3 regions of the Pelagerythrobacter marensis genome follow, and region 1 is predicted to be linked to each of the others. Evidence: predicted binding sites of a transcription regulator. Region 1 holds the regulator's gene; each other region holds the start of a gene.
The links. Region 1 encodes LexA, which represses DNA repair genes until DNA is damaged. Its sites were predicted from a motif close to GTTCCNCNCTTGTTCT; they were not measured.
Positions count from the first base shown of each region.

Region 2: a site for LexA is predicted at 1,486-1,501, ahead of uvrA (excinuclease ABC subunit UvrA). Genes of this name have one in related genera too.
Region 3: a site for LexA is predicted at 1,823-1,838, ahead of V5F89_RS03910 (MmcB family DNA repair protein). Genes of this name have one in related genera too.

Region 1 is NZ_CP144918.1:1,878,541-1,881,808, forward strand. It holds gene V5F89_RS08840 (ComEC/Rec2 family competence protein) at 1-995, shown strand, start outside; gene lexA (transcriptional repressor LexA) at 1,038-1,736, opposite strand; gene V5F89_RS08850 (molybdopterin molybdotransferase MoeA) at 1,819-2,991, opposite strand; gene moaC (cyclic pyranopterin monophosphate synthase MoaC) at 2,988-3,268, opposite strand, start outside.
Region 2 is NZ_CP144918.1:1,595,612-1,598,879, reverse strand. It holds gene uvrA (excinuclease ABC subunit UvrA) at 1-1,475, opposite strand, end outside; gene V5F89_RS07480 (HdeD family acid-resistance protein) at 1,639-2,280, shown strand; gene V5F89_RS07475 (Hsp20/alpha crystallin family protein) at 2,459-2,986, shown strand; gene V5F89_RS07470 (endonuclease domain-containing protein) at 3,212-3,268, shown strand, end outside.
Region 3 is NZ_CP144918.1:829,670-832,937, forward strand. It holds gene V5F89_RS03900 (S9 family peptidase) at 1-923, shown strand, start outside; gene V5F89_RS03905 ((2Fe-2S) ferredoxin domain-containing protein) at 920-1,291, shown strand; gene V5F89_RS03910 (MmcB family DNA repair protein) at 1,298-1,810, opposite strand; tRNA gene V5F89_RS03915 (tRNA-Arg) at 2,228-2,304, shown strand; gene V5F89_RS03920 (TetR/AcrR family transcriptional regulator) at 2,720-3,268, opposite strand, start outside.

The DNA.
Region 1 (3,268 bases):
GCTTCCAGATGAGCTTTGCGGCGGTGCTGGCGATCGTGGCGCTGCACACCAGCGCGCCGGTGAAAGCCTTCCTTGCTCCGCGCGACGAGGGATGGCCCGCCTGGTGCGCACGGCGTGCGGCGATGCTGCTGCTGACCGGCCTCGTGATCGAGATCGCGCTGATGCCGATCGTGCTGTTCCATTTTCACCGGGCGGGGGTCTACGGCGCGCTGGCGAACATGATCGCGATCCCGCTGGTCACGTTCGCCTCGATGCCGCTGATCGCCCTGGCGCTCGCGCTCGACCTGTTCGGAGCGGGCGCGCCTGCCTGGTGGCTGGCCGGCAAGTCGCTGGAACTGCTGCTGGCGATTGCCCACTTCACCGCCGGCCAGCCCGGTGCGGTCAAGCTCGCGCCGCAGATGGGGTTGGGGACGATCGCGCTCTTCGTCGCCGGGGGGCTGTGGCTGGCGCTATGGCGGGGGAAGGCACGGCTGCTCGGGCTGGCTCCTGCCGCAATCGCCGCCGCGCTGCTGATCGCGGCGACGCCGGCGCCCGATGTCCTTGTCTCGTCCGACGGGCGGCACGTGGGGATCGCGGGGGAGGGTGACCGGCTGCTGGTCCTGCGCGACAGCCGCAGCGCTTACGCCCGCGACAACTTGCGCGAACTCGCCGGGCTGCAAGGCGAGCCGATCCCGCTGGCGCAGTGGCCGGGCGCCCGGTGCAGCCGCGACTTCTGCGTGCTCACCATCCGGCGGGACGGCCGCCCCTGGACTTTGCTGATGGCGCGCAGTCGCACCCTGGTGGAAGAGCGCGCGCTCGCCGCCGCCTGCGACCGGGCCGACGTGGTCGTTGCGGACCGCTTCCTGCCGCGAAGCTGCCGCCCGCGCTGGCTCAAGGCGGACCGCCGCCTGCTGGAACGCACCGGCGGGCTGGCGCTTTACCTCGACCGGCCGCGAATGGTCAGCGGCGCCGAGAGCCAGGGCGAGCATGGCTGGTGGCGGGGCGCGCGCCGCTAGCCCGGCAATCGCCCGCAGCCTGCAACCGCGGCCCCTCGCGCGTCAGTGGTAGCGGCGCAGAAGGCCCGAGAGCTTGCCCTGGACCTGAACTTCGTCCGGCCGGTAGACCTGCGATTCGTAGGACCCGTTGGCCGGATCGAGCCGGATCATGCCGTTCTCGCGCCGCAGATATTTCAGCGTCGCTTCCTCGTTCCGCACGAGCGCGACCACGATTTCGCCGTCGCGGGCGACATCGGTGCGGCGCACGAGCGCGAAATCGCCGTCGAAAATGCCCGCTTCGATCATCGAATCGCCCGACACCTCCAGCGCATAGTGCTCGCCCGGGCCGAGCAGGGCGGCGGGGACCGGCAGGCTGCTTTGCCCTTCCAGCGCCTCGATCGGCGCGCCGGCGGCGATCCGGCCGTGGAGCGGGATCTCGATCACGTCGTTCGCCGGCTCGGGCACTGCCTTTTCCGCCCGCCTGGCGGCCGCGCTCCGCAAGTCGACGACATTGTCGGCCCTGGCGCCGCGCGCGACGGGCGTGGAATCGGCCGGATCGCGCAGCACCTCCAGCGCGCGGGCGCGGTTGGGTAGGCGACGGATGAAACCGCGTTCCTCCAATGCGGAAATCAGGCGGTGCACGCCCGACTTGCTCTTGAGATCGAGCGCTTCCTTCATTTCCTCGAACGAAGGCGAGATGCCGGTTTCTTCCAGCCGCTGCTGGATGAACCGGATCAGCTCGTGCTGCTTTGCCGTCAGCATGGCGAAAACTCCCTGGCCGCCTGACACGATCGTGCGCGGTTGCGAACGAATACGGAACAATTAGGCAACCTTGCCAGTCAAGTCAAGCAATTGCGCCATTCTCGAGCCGATAGACCGGAACATCCGTTCCCGCTTTCGCCGGCGGGCAGTGCGGCGGGCGCCAGATCAGCGCATCGGCGCGGGCGAGAGGGGAAAGGAGGCTGCTGTCGCGCTGCATGATCGGCAGGGCGCGTCCGCCGCGCAGGTTCGCCCGCAGGAACTCGCCGCGCTCACCCCCCGGCGGCAGGTCGCGGCCCGCCGGCACCGGCTCGCTGGCCGGCAGCGGATCGGGCGCACCCAGCAGCGCGCGCAGCGCCGGGATCGCGAAGAGGAAGCCGGTGACGAAGGCGGACACGGGGTTGCCCGGCAGGCCGAGGACAAGCGCGCCTTCGCGGCGCGCCACCATCAGCGGCTTGCCCGGCCTGATCGCGACGCGCCAGAATGCCATCCGCGCGCCCCAGGCCTCGAGCGCCGGGCGCACGAGATCGTGATCGCCGACCGAGGCGCCGCCGCTCGTCAGCACGAAGTCGCAGTCGTCGCACCGGGCCAACGCCTGGCCGAGCGCCTCGCGATCGTCGGGCACCGGGCCGATCCGGCGCACCTCGCACGGCAGGGCACCGGCCATCGCGGCCAGCATCGCCCCGTTGGTGGCGGGGACGGACCCGTCGACCAGCTCGTCGCCGCAATCGAGGATCGCGACGCGCGGGGCGCGGTGGACGCGCACGGTATCCGCCCCGGCCGAGAGGGCGAGGGCGACTTGCCGCGGGCCGATCCGGCTGCCGGCGGGAAGCAGCGCGTCGCCTTCGCCGAAGTCGATCCCGCGCGCGCGAATGTTCGCTCCGGGGCCCGGCATCGGACCGGCGAGCGCGAGACGATCCCCGTCGCGCCGGGCGTCTTCCTGTATCAGCACCCGGTCGCTCCCCGCGGGCACCGTCGCCCCGGTCGAAATGCGCACGGCCTGGCCGTCTTCCAGCGCGCCGCCGAACGGGGCGCCGCAGCGGCTCTCGCCGATCACGCTCCAGGGTCCCTCGCCGGCGAGCGCGAAGCCGTCCATCGCGGAAAGATCGGCGGCGGGGCGAGTCAGCCGCGCGGCAAGCGGCTGCGCGAGATAGCGGCCACCGGCGGCCCCGACGGCGAGATCCTCCGCCGGCAAGGCCTGCACCAGGGCGAGCAGCTTCGCCCAGGCGTCCTCCAGCGGCAGGGGCGCTCCGCTCATTCCCCCGCGCGCCAGTCGCCGGACCTGCCGCCGGTCTTCTCGATCAGGCGGACGCCTTCGATCGTCATGTCCTTCTGCACCGCCTTGGCCATGTCGTAGATTGTCAGGAGCGCGACCGAAGCGGCTGTCAACGCTTCCATTTCCACGCCGGTGCGGCCGGTCAGGGCGGCGCGCGCAGTGACCCGCAGGCCGTCGTCCTCGAACGCGAAATCGACCGTCACCGCCTCGAGCGCCAGCGGATGGCACAGCGGGATCAGCTCGCCCGTCTTCTTGGCCG
Region 2 (3,268 bases), 280 kb from region 1:
TTCACCGCCAGCGCTTTCGCATTGAGCCGCTTGCCGCCGCAGGTCTCGCACGGCTGCGCGGTCTGGAACTTGGCCAGCTCCTCGCGCATCCACGCGCTCTCGGTCTGGCGCATCCGGCGGTTGAGGTTGCCGATCACGCCCTCGAACGCCTTGTTGACCGTATATTCCTTGCGCCCGTCCTTGAACGTGAGCGGCACCGCGCGGCCCTTCGTGCCGTGGAGGACGATGTCGCGATGCTCGTCGGAAAGTTCGTTCCACGGGGTGGTGAGATCGAACCCGAACTCCTTCGCCAGGCTGGCGAGGACCTGCATGTAATAAGGCGATGGCGGGTTGGACTTGGCCCAGGGCACGACGGCGCCCTGCTTGAGCGTCAGCGCCTCGTTCGGGACGACGAGCTGCGGGTCGAACAGCTGCTTCTCGCCCAGCCCGTCGCACGTGGCGCAGGCGCCCTGCGGGGCGTTGAAGCTGAACAGCCGCGGCTCGATCTCCTCGATCGTGAAGCCGCTGACCGGGCAGGCGAAGCGTTCGGAAAAGACGATCCGGTTGGGCGGCAGGCCGGCGCCTTTCATCTTGCCGCCCGTGGTGCCCGCGGTGCTCGTGGCGCCCCCTCCACCAGCCTTCGGCTGGTCCCCCTCCCCCGGAGGGGGAGGAGTTTGCGCTGCGCCTTCCCGATCCTCCCCCACTGGGGGAGGGGGACCGCCGGGCGCAAGCCCGGTGGTGGAGGGGGCCCGCGCCAAAACCTCCGCCACCGTCCCATCCGCCAGATCGACATAGGCCAGCCCGTCGGCCAGCTTGAGCGCGGTTTCGAAGCTGTCGGCCAGCCGCGTCTCGATCCCCTCGCGCACGGCGAGCCGGTCGACCACAACCTCGATATCGTGCTTGTATTTCTTGTCGAGCGCGGGCGCTTCCTCGATTGCGTACATCTCCCCGTCGATGCGCACGCGCGTGAAGCCGGCCTTCTGCCATTCGGCCAGCTCCTTGCGATATTCGCCCTTGCGCCCGCGCACCACGGGCGCGAGCAGGTAGAGCCGCGTGCCTTCGGGCAGGGCCATGACCCGGTCGACCATGTTGGAGACGGTCTGCGCCTCGATCGGCAGGCCGGTGGCGGGCGAATAGGGCACGCCGACGCGCGCCCAGAGCAGGCGCATGTAGTCGTAGATCTCGGTCACCGTCGCGACGGTCGAGCGCGGATTGCGGCTCGTCGTCTTCTGCTCGATGCTGATGGCGGGGGAAAGCCCGTCGATATGTTCGACATCGGGCTTCTGCATCATTTCGAGGAACTGACGCGCATAGGCGCTAAGGCTCTCGACATAGCGCCGCTGCCCTTCGGCATAGATCGTGTCGAACGCGAGGCTCGACTTGCCCGAGCCCGAAAGCCCGGTGATCACGATCAGCGAATCGCGCGGCAGATCGATATCGATGCCCTTGAGGTTATGCTCGCGCGCGCCGCGGACGGAAATGTGGGTAAGTGCCATGCGAAGCCGTGTTCCCGAATTGTTCGCTGCCGTCAAGAGGCGTGCGGGCAGGTCAGCGGTGAGCGTGCCATATGGCCGCGGCAGGTCGATTTGCAACGGGCCGGAACCCGCGCGACAGTCGCACATTGGCGACAGGAGCGGCGCTTTCCGAAGGAGAGGACCCATGGATTCCACGACCGAAACGCCACCCACCGGCGCCGCCGACGGCGCCTTTGTCGACCATCTCCCCGCGCGGAACTGGGGCTGGTTTGCGTTTCGCGGCGGGTTGTTGCTGGTGCTGGGCGCGCTGGCGCTCGCTTTTCCGCGGCCGGCGCTGTTCGCTTTCGCGCTGGTCTTCGCCGCGTTCTGCTTCGTCGATGGGATTTTCGCGGTCGCCAGCGGAGTGCGCGGGGCGCGGCGGAAGGAGGAGCGGTGGTGGGCGCTGATCCTCGCGGGCATGCTCGGGATCGCCGTGGGCGTGATCTTCGTGCTGTTCCCCGCCCTCGGCACGCTCGCCTATGCCCTCACCGCCATCGCGCTGATCGCCGCCTGGGCGGTGGCAAGCGGCGTGCTCCAGATCGTCGCCGCCTGGCGCCTGCGCCGCGCGATCCGCGGCGAATGGCTGCTGATCGCGTGCGGCGCGCTGACCGTGCTGCTGGGCGCGGGCCTGATCGCGCTGCTGATCGTCGCGCCGGAACCGACGCTGCTGTCGGTCGCCTGGATGATCGGCATCTGGGCGTTGATCGCCGGCGTCGCGCTGCTGGCGCTGGCGTTCCGCCTGCGGCGGCATGGGCGCGAGCACGGGGCGGAGACTGCGCGGGAATGACGGGCGATTCGGTCGGCCCGCACCGGTGCCCGGCCTCGCGCCGCGGATGCCGTTCGCCAGGGGAACGGGAGGGCGCCCGAATCGTTTTCCGCAGCGGAACGAGAGGCGGCCGGCGCGTCCCCTTTTGATCCCGCGGCCGCCTGCTCTTCCGCCGTTTTGCAGAAAGAGGAGGAAACATATGGCACTTGGATATCTGACACCGTTCGATCGCCGTTCCGGCCTCGCGCGCGGCGGCCCCGGCGGCGGATCGCTGTTCGACCTGCATCACCGGATGAACCGCCTGTTCGACGACTTGTTCGACCGGGACGGCGACACCGGATTCTTCGGGCGGTCCGGCATGGCGGCCCCCGCGATGGACATCCACCAGGACGACGACAAAGTGGAGATCGCCGCCGAACTGCCGGGGGTGAAGGAAGAGGACATCGACCTCACCGTGGAAGACGGCGTCCTGACCTTGCGCGGCGAGAAGCGCAGCACGCGCGAGGATGCCGACGGCGGCTATCGCGAGCGGAGCTACGGCAGCTTCGAACGCCGTATCGCCCTGCCGTCGGGCATCGACGAGGAGGCGTGCAGCGCCGACTTCTCCGACGGGGTGCTGACGATCACCCTGCCCCGGACCGCCGAGAAGAGCCGCGGGCGGAAAATCCCGCTCGGGTCCGGCGGCGCCAGACAGATCGAGCAGGACGGCGGGAAGAAGAAGGGCTGAGGCGATCTTCGCCGGCCCGCCCCGCTGCGACTAGCTTCGCCTCCGGCTCAGCAAGTCTCGCTCCCGCGAGCGCAGGGGCCCACCCCGCTGCGACTAGGTTCGCTGCGCTCACCAAGTCTCGCGCCCCTCCCGCAAGCGGGAGGGGTGGCCGCGTGGATATACCTCGCTGCGAGAGCCTCTCCCCTCCCGCTTGCGGGAGGGGTCGGGGGTGGGCACAGTGCTACGGTGACGACATTCAAACCGCGGAACACGAAGCGCGCGCGGGAGCTGCGCAATCGGGCC
Region 3 (3,268 bases), 1.0 Mb from region 1:
ATGTCGTTCCGCTTTCGGGCGAGCGCCTGCTGTTCACGCGCGATTCGATCGGCGCCCCGCCCGAGCTGTTCCTTTCGCAGGGCTGGCAGCAGGCCATGCCGCTGACCGAGGTCGCCGGGCGCCACCTCGGCCGGCTCGCACCTATCGTCACCCGGCGGTTCAGCTTTGCAGGCGCCGGCGGGGCCACGGTCTGGGGCCAGATCACCAAGCTCGACGGGCGCGATGGGCCGATGCCGGCAATCCTCTACGTCCACGGCGGCCCGCAGGGGTCGTTCAACGACAGTTGGTCGACGCGGTGGAACCCCCGCGTTGTGGCGAGCCGGGGCTATGCGGTGATCTCGGTCGACTTTCACGGGTCCACCGGATACGGCCAGGCCTTCACCGATGCGATCAACCGCGACTGGGGCGGCAAGCCGCTCGAGGATCTGCAAAAGGGATTGGCCGCCGCCCTGGCGCTCGATCCGCAGATCGACGGGACGCGCGCCTGCGCAATGGGTGCGAGCTATGGCGGTTACATGATGAACTGGATCGCCGGGCAATGGCCGGACCGGTTCGACTGCCTGGTGCAGCACGATGGCCTGTTCGACATGCGCAGCTTCTATTACACGACCGAGGAGCTGTGGTTCCCGCGCTGGGATTTCGGCGGATCCTATGCCGCCAATCCGGAACTTTACGAAAAGTGGAACCCCGTCCACCACGTCGACAAGTGGAAGACCCCGATGCTGGTCGTCACCGGCCAGAAGGATTTCCGCGTTCCCTATACCCAGGCGCTGGGCGCGTTCACGGCGCTGCAGGAACGCGGCGTGCCGGCGCAACTGCTCGTCTTCCCAGGCGAAAATCACTGGGTGCTGGGGGCGAAGAACTCGTTGCAGTGGCATGAGACGGTCTTTGCCTGGCTCGACCGTTGGCTGGGCGAGGAATGACCGCTCCGAAGGAACTGGGCAAAGCGCAGAAGGCGCTCCGCGCGATCGGCGGCGAAACGGTTGCGCGCCATATCTTTCTGTGCGCGATGTCGGACAAGCAGAAATGCTGCCGCCGCGAAGAGGGGGAGCGCGCCTGGAAATACCTCAAGAAGCGGCTGAAGGAGCTGCGCATCGCGGGCTCGGTCGTCCAACGGACGAAGGCCGATTGCCTGCAGATATGCGAAGCGGGGCCGATCGCGGTCGTCTGGCCCGACCAGGTCTGGTATCATTCGTGCACCGAGGGGGTGCTCGAACGGATCATCCAGGAACACCTGATCGGCGGCGTGCCGGTCGAAGAATTTCGTCTGCGCAGCGCGCCCGATCGCTGAACGCCTTCACGATGCCGGGGCGTGCCCGGCTGTTCCCATTGCGGCGCATTGCGGATCGAGCGCGATCACGCCGCGGCGCAGGGCCGTGCGCGCGAGCCGTTCGACTTCGACTTTCCGCCGGGCGGGCGAAAGCGGTTGCGACGGCGCGGGGCGGACGATTTCGGCGTCGTAGCCGTCGGCGACGATGACCCCGCAGCAATCGGGGCGGAAATCGGCGAGGTCGAGCGGCGAACGATCGAGCGCAAGCGGGAGACCCCAGTAAAACCGGTCGCAGAAATCGAGATAGTCGGGCCACTTGCCGTCGCCCAGCAGATCGGCGCGGCTCACCTTGATTTCGACGATGACGATGCGGCCTTTCGCGTCGATTCCCATCAGGTCTGCGCGCCTGCCGTTGCGCAGCGGCATTTCGCCGAGGCACCAGATATCGTTGCGGGCGAACAGGCGGCCGATCCCGCGCGCCACGTCGGCGGCACTGGCGTTTTCGAGAGCGGACGGTGCGGGCAGCGGGGCGTCGATCATCCGCCATTTGTTGGAACAGATAGTGAACTCAGTCAAGCCTGCAGGCGGCCGTCTGCGGTTCTCAGACGCCTGAGCGAGGTCCGGACGCGCCGGCGTCCGGTGCGAGAGCCAGCAGCGCGGTGAGCCGCATATTGCCCATCCGCTTGCCGAAACGCTGACCCGCCGCGGCGATCCGCGGAACCTCCGTCAAATTCAACTGGCACGCGGCGCCCCCCTTTGCTAAGCGCCCCGCTCGCGCCAGCACCCGTAGCTCAGCTGGATAGAGCGCTGCCCTCCGAAGGCTGATGTCAAGGGGCTGGGCGACAAAGAGGAGACAAAAAGAGGTAGTGAGAACAAGGATTTGCGAGACCCTCGTTCTGATCTTTCAACTCGCGAAAAGTTCACGTAAGCACTGCGTAAGCATTTGCGACACGGTAAGCACCCATAGCTCAGCTGGATAGAGCGTCGCCCTCCGAAGGCGAAGGCCCCAGGTTCGAATCCTGGTGGGTGCGCCACCTCCCCCAAATTGCATCCGCAGGCTTGGTCAATCTCACGCCGAATGAACTGCCGTTCGCCCGACGCGCCACATTGTCCACGCCTTCCGAGCAAGCGCGGTCTTATAGAAGGCCACGACCATAGACCGACTGGTCCGAGAAGACGAGGGCCAGTGCGACTCCGACTAGTCTAGAACTCCAACGTTTCGGTGCTCACGTACAGGAACCCGACGGCACCGCTCTCCCTAGGAGCGGCGATCAAGGTGCCACTGGATGCCGCCGATCAATGTCGAGCCCCAGCGGTTCCAGACAGTTCTCATAAGGCGTAGAGTTTTGTCGCCGCCCGAAACGACTATTCCGAAATGATGGAACATCTCACCCGATTTCCTCGTCAACGGCAACGAACTCGAATGCCGAGCGACAGGCTCTCGGCGCCTCATTCATTGGGCCAGATCTTCATCGCCATATCGGCGACGTCGTTCAGCTCCGCCCGTGACGCACCGCTTTTGGCCTGAACCGCCATTCCTGTCGCTACCGTCATGACATAGCCGGCGAGCGATCGCGCGCTCCAGCCAGACGGGAGTTCGCCAGCCTCCTCGAACTGCGCGAAGCGGGCAGCGACATCGGCTTCGGCAGCTCGACGCAGCCTCGCCATCGCTTTCCGGACGTCCTCGGATTCCGGACTGGTGGCCAAAGCGCCCTGCACCATCAAGCAGCCTTCGGGGGTATCCTTCCCGGAGACGAGATCGATTTCGCCCATAAGAATGCCAAGTGCGACTTCGCGTGCGGACGTCTTCTTGAACGCCTCCTCGTAGAGACCTGCGCTGTACCGGTCGTAATGATCGACGGCTTTCAAGAACAGGCTCTCCTTGTGGCCGAATGCGTTGTAGACGCTCGCCACGGTCAAACCCATTGCCTCCGCCAGCGTGGAAATCGCCGTCCCCTCATAGCCATGGCGCCAGAACAGGCGCAGGGCAACGTCTAC